3 regions of the Hymenobacter sp. BT491 genome follow, and region 1 is predicted to be linked to each of the others. Evidence: riboswitches for the same ligand, from Rfam matches in the RefSeq annotation. Region 1 holds a riboswitch; each other region holds the start of a gene.
The links. Region 1 has a riboswitch for S-adenosylmethionine ahead of H9I52_RS08700 (phosphoadenylyl-sulfate reductase). Riboswitches for the same ligand answer to the same signal wherever they lie in the genome.
Positions count from the first base shown of each region.

Region 2: linked by a shared signal. The riboswitch ahead of H9I52_RS09340 (RimK family alpha-L-glutamate ligase) and the one ahead of H9I52_RS08700 (phosphoadenylyl-sulfate reductase) in region 1 are both predicted to bind S-adenosylmethionine.
Region 3: linked by a shared signal. The riboswitch ahead of H9I52_RS14850 (O-acetylhomoserine aminocarboxypropyltransferase/cysteine synthase family protein) and the one ahead of H9I52_RS08700 (phosphoadenylyl-sulfate reductase) in region 1 are both predicted to bind S-adenosylmethionine.

Region 1 is NZ_JACSJJ010000002.1:694,116-697,421, forward strand. It holds gene cysD (sulfate adenylyltransferase subunit CysD) at 1-590, opposite strand, end outside; gene H9I52_RS08700 (phosphoadenylyl-sulfate reductase) at 656-1,414, opposite strand; SAM riboswitch class I at 1,728-1,822, opposite strand; gene H9I52_RS08705 (UTP--glucose-1-phosphate uridylyltransferase) at 2,201-3,306, opposite strand, start outside.
Region 2 is NZ_JACSJJ010000002.1:845,606-848,911, reverse strand. It holds gene namA (NADPH dehydrogenase NamA) at 1-407, shown strand, start outside; gene H9I52_RS09345 (hypothetical protein) at 599-1,111, shown strand; SAM riboswitch class I at 1,213-1,316, shown strand; gene H9I52_RS09340 (RimK family alpha-L-glutamate ligase) at 1,686-2,684, shown strand; gene H9I52_RS09335 (LLM class flavin-dependent oxidoreductase) at 2,689-3,306, shown strand, end outside.
Region 3 is NZ_JACSJJ010000003.1:767,704-771,009, reverse strand. It holds gene H9I52_RS14850 (O-acetylhomoserine aminocarboxypropyltransferase/cysteine synthase family protein) at 58-1,443, opposite strand; SAM riboswitch class I at 1,827-1,940, opposite strand; gene H9I52_RS14845 (LysM peptidoglycan-binding domain-containing protein) at 2,346-2,645, opposite strand; gene H9I52_RS14840 (copper resistance protein NlpE) at 2,814-3,305, shown strand.

The sequences.
Region 1 (3,306 bases):
TAATTCCACACGTCCAACTCGGTCCAGTTGGAAATGGGGAACACGCGCACGTTTTCGCCCTTCTGGATGCGGCCGTTGTAGATGTTCCAGAGCTCCGGACGTTGCCGGCGCGGGTCCCACTGACCGAACTCGTCGCGTACGCTGAAAATGCGCTCTTTCGCCCGTGCTTTTTCTTCGTCGCGGCGCGCCCCGCCGATGCAGGCGTCAAACTCAAACTCTTCGATCACGTCGAGCAACGTGTAGGTTTGCAAGGGATTACGGCTCGGAAACTTGCCGCCGGGCTCGCGCAGGCCGCGCTGCTTAATGGTGTCTTCCACGCTGCGAACGATCAATTTTTCGCCCAGGCTCGCGGCCAGCTGATCGCGGAAAGCCAGCACCTCGGGGAAGTTATGACCCGTGTCGATGTGCACCAGCGGGAAAGGAAACTTGCCCGGCCGGAAGGCTTTTTCGGCCAAGCGAGTTAAGGCAATCGAATCTTTGCCACCCGAAAACAGCAGGGCGGGTCGTTCAAATTGGCCGGCGACTTCCCGCAGAATGTGAATGGCTTCTGCTTCGAGGCGGTCTAAGTAGTCGAGATGAATTGTGCTCATAATCAGTACTATGGGTCTGCCCAGGTAGGGGCCGATTTGGCGAATGAGATAACGGTGGCAGGTGCTTAAGCAAGCAGTTTTTCGACTACTGGGTCGCGGCCTTCGTGGGCGGCGGTGCTGTGCAGGCCGCACTCTTTGGCGGCCTGTTCTTCCCACCACCAGCGGCCGGCCCGAAAATCCTCGCCCGGCTTGATGGCGCGGGTGCAGGGCGCGCACCCAATGCTGACGAAGCCTTGCTGGTGCAGCGGGTTGAATGGGATGCTGTGTTCGCGCACGTACTCCCAGGCTTCGTCCCAGGTCCAGTCGAACAGCGGGTGTACTTTGATGAGCTGGTGCCCGGCATCCCACTCCACGGCGTGCATGTTTTGCCGGTTCGGCGATTGCTCGGCCCGAATGCCGGTCAGCCACACGCGCTGCCCGGCCAAGGCGCGGCCCAGCGGCTCGACTTTGCGGATGTGGCAGCACTCTTTGCGGGCTTCGATGCTCTCGTAGAAGCTATTGGGGCCTTTTTGCTGAACCAATTGCTCGATGCTTTCGCGCTGTGGCGCATATACTTCAATGGGCTTTTGGTAGCGCAATAGCGTCTTGTTCCAGGTAGAATAGGTCTCCTGGAAATTGCGGCCCGTATCGAGCGTAAACACCCGAATGGGCAGGTTGTGGCTGAAAATCAGGTGGGTAAGAATCTGGTCTTCTAGGCCAAAGGAGGTCGAGAAAGCGACTTTATCAGGAAAATGGTCGGCGATGAGCTCCAACGTGTCCGTCACGGATTGCCCAGCCAAACGGTGGCGCAGGTCTTCGACCAGCCCTTCGAGTGCTACTTGCATGAGAGGAGTGAAATAGGATTTTTCCGAACGGAAAGGCAGAGAAGAGAGGTGGCTGGCGCACAGATTGCCGCAAACCGGGAAGCCTATGTCTGCGACGATAGAGCCCGGTGCTGGAAGGCTGCCGGCGAGGGGGAGTTACCGTTGATCAGGCAACCGCAGGAAAGGGAAAAGAGAAGGGGACTACGCTTCAGCAACCCATGCTAGCCGCAGCCATACAGGTGGCTGGGCGCGCCATGCAACAACACCCATGCTGTACAGCAACGAGGTTGGCAAAGGAGGCGCGGAGGTTGGAGACAGTAGCCACGGTAACTTGTTTTTATATGATCAGGACTTGGCACCGTTCCCGATGGGTATCGGTTGGTTGCCGGCGCTTCGTCGAGCCTGTCTCTCCACGCCTCTGTATAAAAACAACTCTTTGATCAGAAAGAATTGATGCAGCAAATGTAAACTAAGCTTTTTGATAAAAACAAACGCGTATAAGATTCGGGCTTAGCATAAAAGGCTTTTACAGCGAAGAATCCACGAGAAAATAGCTATTAATTAAAATGAAATAACACATTGATAATCAACATGTTGTAATTAAACATCAATCGTTTGCGATCAGTGGGTATTTTGTTGGTAAATAATCGCTTAGGATGCAAGAAAATTTTTGAAAAAAGTTGTAGCGATGAGCGCAGCTATTATAAAAACAGCATCAATTTCATCCTATCGGAATGCTTGAAAAGCAAAACAGCGTCCAAAAACCGAAGCTTTTGGACGCTGTTTTATAAGATGTTAGAGCATAAATTATTCAAAAGTGCCCAGCGAAACGACGTAATCTTTGCTGCCATCCGTTACCCACGAATCAAGTTGAGCGGGATCCTTCATCTGCTGACCGCGGCTGCGCGGCACGACCACATAGCCGCATTTCACGTCGGGGAGGGCCGACATATCGCTCCACAGCTTTTCGATCTGCGCGACGGGGTAAATATCCTCCTGGCCGTGGCCCCAGCGGTATTTCACATCTTTGATCGTGACGTATGTAGGGATGCGCTGGGCCACGCTGCGCACGGCTTTGGCCAGCAGTGCCTCGTCGCCATTTTGCACATCTTGGCGGCTCAGGCCAAACAGCCTCAGCAGCGGATCGACCTGAATCCAGGTGGTCATGGAGTTGTAGTAGCTCAGGGCCAGCTCGTCTTCTTCGCGGGGCTGGGCGAGGCCTTCCAGTAGCCGAACATGGCCATTGACGCGCGCCAATCCGCCGCCACGGTCCTCGATGCGGCGCGGTACTACTTCGAAAGTCAGGGCGTTGCCAGAAGCCAAATGGTAGCCCAGCACGGCCGCGTGCACATCCGCGCCCAGCGTGTCGATGTTGTGCAGCATGATGGTTTCGACCTGCGGCTGCTCGCGCAGGAGCTGAGCCAGCGTACCGTTGCGCAGCAAATTGGACACCTCGTACCAGTGCCCCAGCGGCGAAAATCGCTGAGCGGCAATGTTATCCACGTAGTCGGTGCCTTCGCCCTTCGCCTTGGCCCAGTTGATCATGCTGCTGCGCACGGCATCGCGGACTTTCTGCTTGTTTTCGTCGAGCGTTTCCTGCGGCATTTCTTCCCACATAAAGCGCAAATCGCGCTCTGTGGGCACAAAACGCTGCCCAATGGAGCGGCCTGCCGACAGGAAAACCTTGCCGCCGTAACCATAATTCCGGGTGTGCGCCAGCTGCTTACGGATGGGCTCGTGGGTGAGGTAGCTGGTAGCCACCACGTGCGGAATGTCGGTTTGGTAGTGCTCAGCCACGCGCCGCGTTTTGGCCAAATGAATCTCCAAAAAGCTGCGGTGCACGCCGTTGATTTCCACAAACGGGTTGAGCGCTTTGATCACGCCCGCACCTTTGGTCCAGCGGCTGCCCACGC
Region 2 (3,306 bases), 150 kb from region 1:
CCGACCACCCGCTGTTTGTGCGCATCTCGGCCACCGACTGGACCGAAGGCGGCTGGTCTATCGAGGATTCCGTTGCGCTTGCCAACGTCTTGAAAACCAAAGATGTCGACTTGATCGATGCCTCTACCGGCGGCAATGTACCCAATGCCCGCATTCCGGTCGGCCCCGGCTACCAGGTGGAATTTGCCGCCCGCATCCGGCAGGAAACCGGCATCCCGACCGGAGCGGTCGGCATCATCACCGACGCCCGGCAAGCTGAAACCATCCTGGAGAACAACCAAGCCGATCTGATCATCATGGCCCGCGAGTTTCTGCGCGACCCGTATTTCCCGCTTCACGCGGCCCAGGAGCTCGGCGCGGACGTGCCGTGGCCCGTGCAATACGAACGGGCCAAGCGCCATAAGTAACTGACTACAAATCACTTATCAACTTAAATCAGTCATCACTTCGCTAAACGTCCGTCCTTCTCCTGCTGTGCTCAGAAGGATGGGCGTTTGTTTAATAGCGGGCAAACATATTTATTGCGAGTCGCAGTAATAGCAACAGCATCTTAGCCTCAGCGATAATTATTGCATTGAAGCATCAAAGCCTATTTCACATGGAAGAATTTTTATCTGCACCAGAAATTAAAAGAGTTAAATTTTTAGGGCTTTATCAAGCCTTAAGCGGCGCTTTAGGTATATTTATAACAATTTGGGCACTGGCTCAGACAGAAATAATCACTGGAATTGTTCTCGCAATGATCATTACAATGCTAAGTTTTTATTCTTTTTCTATTTATGCGGGCAAATTACTGATAAATGATAGATACGAAGGACTTTTGATTTCAATGATCAATCAATCGATTCAGGTTCTCAATCTTTCGTTTGCGGGAATGTCATATAAATTTGTATCAGGTTCGGCTTTCTTTATTAATATAGATTTAACAAAGAGCTTATCAATAAAATTTGAATTTAATTTCCCTACTTTCCTTTTGAGTTATAATAGAAACTATGAATTATCTGTTTTCGGCGTAAATATCGTTGCGATTATTCTGCTGTTATCCCTTAATAAAATAAGAGAAGGAATAAAGGAAAAACGTCAGCTTCAAGTTGCTCAATCAGCTTTGTAATTTCCACAATACGGTCGAGCTTTAGGATTTCCTGTTTGCATTGTAAGCTGTCGGCAACCATCTTTGCAACCATAACGTCAAAACCCGGTTTTTTCGGGGATGATTTATACAGAAGAAGGGAGAGATCAGGCTCTGTGAACTTCTAGCAACCTACCTTGAGCTAAGGTGCTAATTCCTGCCTAAAATTGTTTAGGAACTATAAACCAGCGCTTTACATGCAAACCCCAACGGTTTTTTCAGTTGCCTCTCCCCTCGCCCGAACCCAACACGCGTTGTTCGGCGGAGACTTCTTCGTTTCTACAGCTTCCTGTTGCTGTTGTTGTTAACTCTGCCATTCCAGTGTCGGTTGGTATAGTACAGGCTCCTCTTTACAAGTGCTAAGCAGCACGGACTGAGCCTTTTGTGGCCCTTTGCCCCGCACAGGTTGCAGCCAAAACCAGCGCCCGACAAAACTTTCCCGCTGGAAATTTCCTTCTACTCCTTTCGATACGAATTCTTTATTTATCTAACTAATTGACAATCAGTTAGTTATATAAATACTCTCCTGTAATTTCTCAGATTACCAACTACCTATATGTCCACTTACTCTTCCGAAAAGCCGATTGGCATTTATTACGAGCATCCTGAGTGGTTTAAGCCGCTGTTTGCCGAGCTCGACCGTCGGGGCATTGCCTACGAAAAGATTGATGCCGCCCACCATATGTTCGACCCTTCCGAAGAGGAAAGCCGCTACAGCTTGGTGGTCAACCGGATGAGCTCGTCGGCTTACCTGCGCGATCATGGGCAGGGCATCTTCCATACGGCAGGCTTCATGACGCATCTCGAGCGGTTGGGTGTGCGCGTAATCAACGGAACGGTGGCGTCGAGCATCGAAACCAACAAGGCTCGCCAACTCTCGCTTTTGACGCAGTTGGGACTGAAATACCCCAAATCGCGGGTGGTAAACCACGTTTCGCGCATTCCGGATGCGGCGGCTGAGTTGCAGTTCCCGCTGGTGGTGAAGGTCAACATCGGCGGCAGCGGCGCGGGCATCATCCGCTTCGACACGCCGGAAGGCTTGCAGCAGGCTGTGGAAGCCGGCAGCATTGATCTGGGCATCGACCAAACGGCTCTGGTACAGGAGTTTGTGGCGCCGCGCGGCGGCCACATCACCCGCGTAGAAACCTTGGATGGCAAGTTCCTCTACGCCATGAAGGTGTTCACGACGGGCGAAAGCTTCAACCTCTGCCCTGCCGAAATCTGCCAGATTCCGGACGAGATCACCGAAGGCGACTTCTGCCTCACCGAAGCGCCCAAGAAAGGCATTCAGGTAGAAGCAACGACTCCACCGGCCGAAGTGATTGAGGCTGTGGAGCGCCTGGTGGCTGCGGCCAAAATCGACGTGGGCGGCATCGAATACCTCGTAGACGACCGCAACGGCGACGTGCTGTTCTACGACATCAATGCCCTCTCCAACTTCGTAGCCGACGCCGTGAACGTGGTGGGCTTTGATCCCTACGCCCGCTTCGTAGACTACCTGGAGCAAGAACTGGCTAAGAAGTCGGAATCTCAACTCGCCACCCAAGAAGCTTAGAATCATGCAGTTCGGATATTGGCTTCCCATATTTGGCGGTTGGTTGCGCAACGTGCCCGACGAAGGCATGAGCACTTCCTGGGACTACGTGCGCCAGCTGGCCCAGCGCAGCGAAGAGTGGGGCTATAGCCTCACGCTCATCGCGGAGCTTTACTTAAACGACATCAAAGGCCAGGAGGCGCCGGCCCTGGAAGCCTGGTCGACGGCGGCAGCGCTGGCGGCGGTGACGAAGGAGTTGGAAATCATGGTGGCCGTGCGGCCTACTTTCCACAACCCCGCGTTGCTGGCCAAGCAAGCCGCCAACATCGACCTCATTGCGCCGGGTCGCTTGTCGCTGAACGTGGTGTCGTCGTGGTGGCGCGACGAGGCGACCAAGTACGGGCTGCACTTCGAGGAGCACGACGATCGCTATGCCCGCACCAAGGAGTGGCTCGACGTGCTGACCGGCGTGTGGGAAAAAGACCATTTCACCTACGAAGGCAAGTACTACAAAGTCACCGACAACGTACTACAACCCAAGCCGGCCAAAAAGCCTTTCCTGTACGCCGGTGGCGAATCGGAAGCGGCTAAAAACCTGATTACCACCCAGTGCGACGGGTACGTGATGCACGGCGACTCACCC
Region 3 (3,306 bases), on a different contig from region 1:
CGAAAGAAGGCGGTGACCGTTGCGACTCGTCGCCGCGTCCACCGCCCAACCTCTCACTTACACTTCCAGGGGTTGCGCATGTTCTTTTTCGGGCTGCAACAACGTGCTGCCCACTTCTTCCGCTTGCAGCGGCGCTTCATTGCGAACGGCTTCGAAGGCCTGCGCCAGATCGGCACGGATGTCTTCAAAATGCTCGATGCCAACCGACAGGCGCAGTTGCGTAGGCGCTACACCAGCGGCGCGCTGTTCGTTGTCGGAGAGTTGTTGGTGCGTGGTAGCCGATGGCTGAATGATGAGCGTCTTGGCATCGCCTACGTTGGCTAAGTGGCTCACCAACTTTAGGTTATCAATAAATTTGGTGGCCGTTTCCTTGCTGCCTTTGATGGTGAAGGTGAGCACGCCGCCGAAGCCGCGCTTTAAGTACTTCTGCGCCAAGGCGTTATAGGGGCTGCTCTTTAGGCCAGGATAGTTCACGCTCTCGACCTGCGGATGCTGCTCCAGCCAAGTGGCCACCCGCAGTGCATTTTCTACGGTGCGGTCGACGCGCAACGACAGGGTTTCGAGGCCTTGCAACAGCTGGAAGGAGTTGAAAGGGCTGATAGACGGCCCAAAGTCGCGCAAGCCCTCTACCCGCGCCCGGATGATGAAGGCAATGTTGCCAAACGGGCCGTTTTTGCCGAATACGTCATTGAAAACCAAGCCATGATAACCTTCGGAAGGCTCCGTAAACTGCGGAAATTTGCCGTTGCCGAAGTCGTATTTGCCGCCGTCCACGATCACGCCGCCGATGCTGGTACCGTGGCCGCCGATCCATTTGGTAGCCGACTCCACTACGATGTGCGCGCCGTGCTCCAGGGGGCGGAACAAGTAGCCGCCAGCGCCAAACGTATTGTCTACAACCAGCGGCAGGTCGTGCTTCTCGGCAATGGCGGCAATGCGCTCAAAATCAGGCACGCTGAAGCTGGGGTTGCCGATGGTTTCGAGGTAAATCGCCTTGGTTTTGTCGTCGATCAACTGCTCGAAATGATCGGGATTATCGCCGTCGGCAAAGCGAACCTCAATGCCCAAGCGCTTGAAAGCCACTTTGAACTGGTTGTAAGTGCCGCCGTAGAGGAACGACGAGCTAACAAAATTGTCGCCGGCCTGGAGGATATTGTTAAGGGAAATGAACTGAGCAGCCTGACCCGAACTGGTTGCTAGCGCTGCTACGCCGCCTTCGAGGGCAGCTACACGCTGCTCAAACACGTCGGTAGTTGGGTTCATCAAACGGGTGTAGATGTTGCCGAACTCCTTCAGGGCGAAGAGGTTAGCGCCATGTTCTGCGCTTTTGAAGACGTAGGAGGTTGTCTGATAAATCGGAACTGCGCGGGAGCCGGTAGTCGGATCGGGTTGTTGGCCGGCGTGTACTTGGAGGGTTTCGAAGTGCAGGTTTTGCGTAGACATAAAGATGCTGTGATTAGGAAGTGTCAGAAGGAGGAAGATGCTGTAAATCAGGGCGTAAGCGACGGACGGCTTAGGCGAAGCTCCTCAAGAGCGCAAGGCTGCGCTGAGGCAGGAAAAACCCGTCGGAGAGCGTACCAAGACGCTGCAAGACGCAGTTTTACGGTAAGTACAGAGGGGAAGGAAAGGAGGCTAGACTCGACTTAGCGAGTTAGCAACAACAGGTGCAACAGCGGCACATTCGCATTCGCATGACTACACCTTCGGGGCGGCTAAGAGCAGCGGCAACCGAAACACGAATACCCATTGGCAAACCGGCGTGCAGAAAAGCAGCCGTGGCAGATGGGTACGAGGGGGCGAAAGCGAAAGAGTTTTGCATGGCACTCAACTTATATTCCCCGTCGGCGGATGCCGGGCCGGGCAGGAATTGGCACCTTTCGCGCGGTCGAAGGTTGCCAGCGGGTCACGGAGCCTGATCTCTCGCCGCTTCTGTATAAATTTTGAAAACTACCCCGCCGCGAGCGGGGGAGTACCGGGTTGGTAGCTGCAAATGTACAACCGGATTTGACATACGCAAATCCAGGACAATATTTTTTGCGCGGCCTAGTCGGCAGTTTATGAGATACTTAGCTAAAAAAGAACGGAAGCACAGGAAAAATATTTTGCTTAATGACCCGAATAACGGTTTCAGTAAGCTGCTGATTTGGCTTCCGAATCGCTGTTATTCTTCAAGTGTTACTAAGCAATTCTGCGTGGCTTCGTACTTCTTGCCCGAAACCTTTACACACAGGGTGTCTTATAAAGAAGAATCATTCTAAATATCTAAAAATCAATAGCTTATATGTAAAAAGGCTGCCTCCAGTTGGAAGCAGCCTTTTTGCCTGGTTATGTAAGAGAATAAGAGCTTAGCTCTTAGGCAACGTAAGCACTTGGCCTACCTCAATGTGATCGGGATTGCTGCCGATAATACCTTTGTTGGCTTCGTAGATCTGGTGCCATTTGGCCGCATCGCCATAATGATTTTTGGCAATTTTCGACAGCGAGTCACCACTTACGACAGTGTACGTGTCGCCTTGCGTAGTAGCAGAGGCAGGTTGGGCGCTGTTGCCACCAAAGAAATCGGTGTTACCCGCATTCTGGTTGGGCTGATTAGCCGGTTGAGCAGGTTTTTCTTCGCCTTTATTCAGAAAATCAAACAGTCCCATAGTGTGTAAAGCTTTAGATTAGAGAGTAGGGAAAAACTTCGGCAGTGGGCAAGTGCACCATTGCCACGACATCAGGGGAGCTTACGCGTTTAGGATGAATAAGTTGTAGTGCCGGAAGCTCAAGTGTTGGGTGCTAACTCTTTTGGCGGGTCTGCCGTAATAGGCGCTATGTCTGATGCCGCACAGTTCCACCCAGCGGCTATCAACAAGCCTACTGCTCACCTTCCTAACCCTTACAACGTACCCATGAAAACCTCCCTTTCTCCCTTCCGGTATTTGGCCAGCTTGCTGGTGTTAGTCGCTTTGCTGACCGCAAGCTGTAGCCAAGAAAATAAAGTTGGCGAAACCAACCTGCTTTACGGTACCGATAGCAAAGTCTGGAAAACCGACAAAGAAACCTCTGCCACCGGCGATAAAGTGGCGCAAACCAGCGCCGACAAGAAGACCGAGCTCCGCTTCTATGCCAACGGCAACTTCAACATGTCGTCGCCCACCCAAACAATGCAGGGTACTTACACCTTTGACCAAGCCGCTAAAAAGATCACGTTGACGCCTGCGGGTGGCCCCAATTCCATGAGCTTTGACGTAGTTAATCTGACCAAAAATGAGATTACTCTCAAAGCCCCAGATGGCTCGCAGATGATGCTGGAAGCTGACTAAC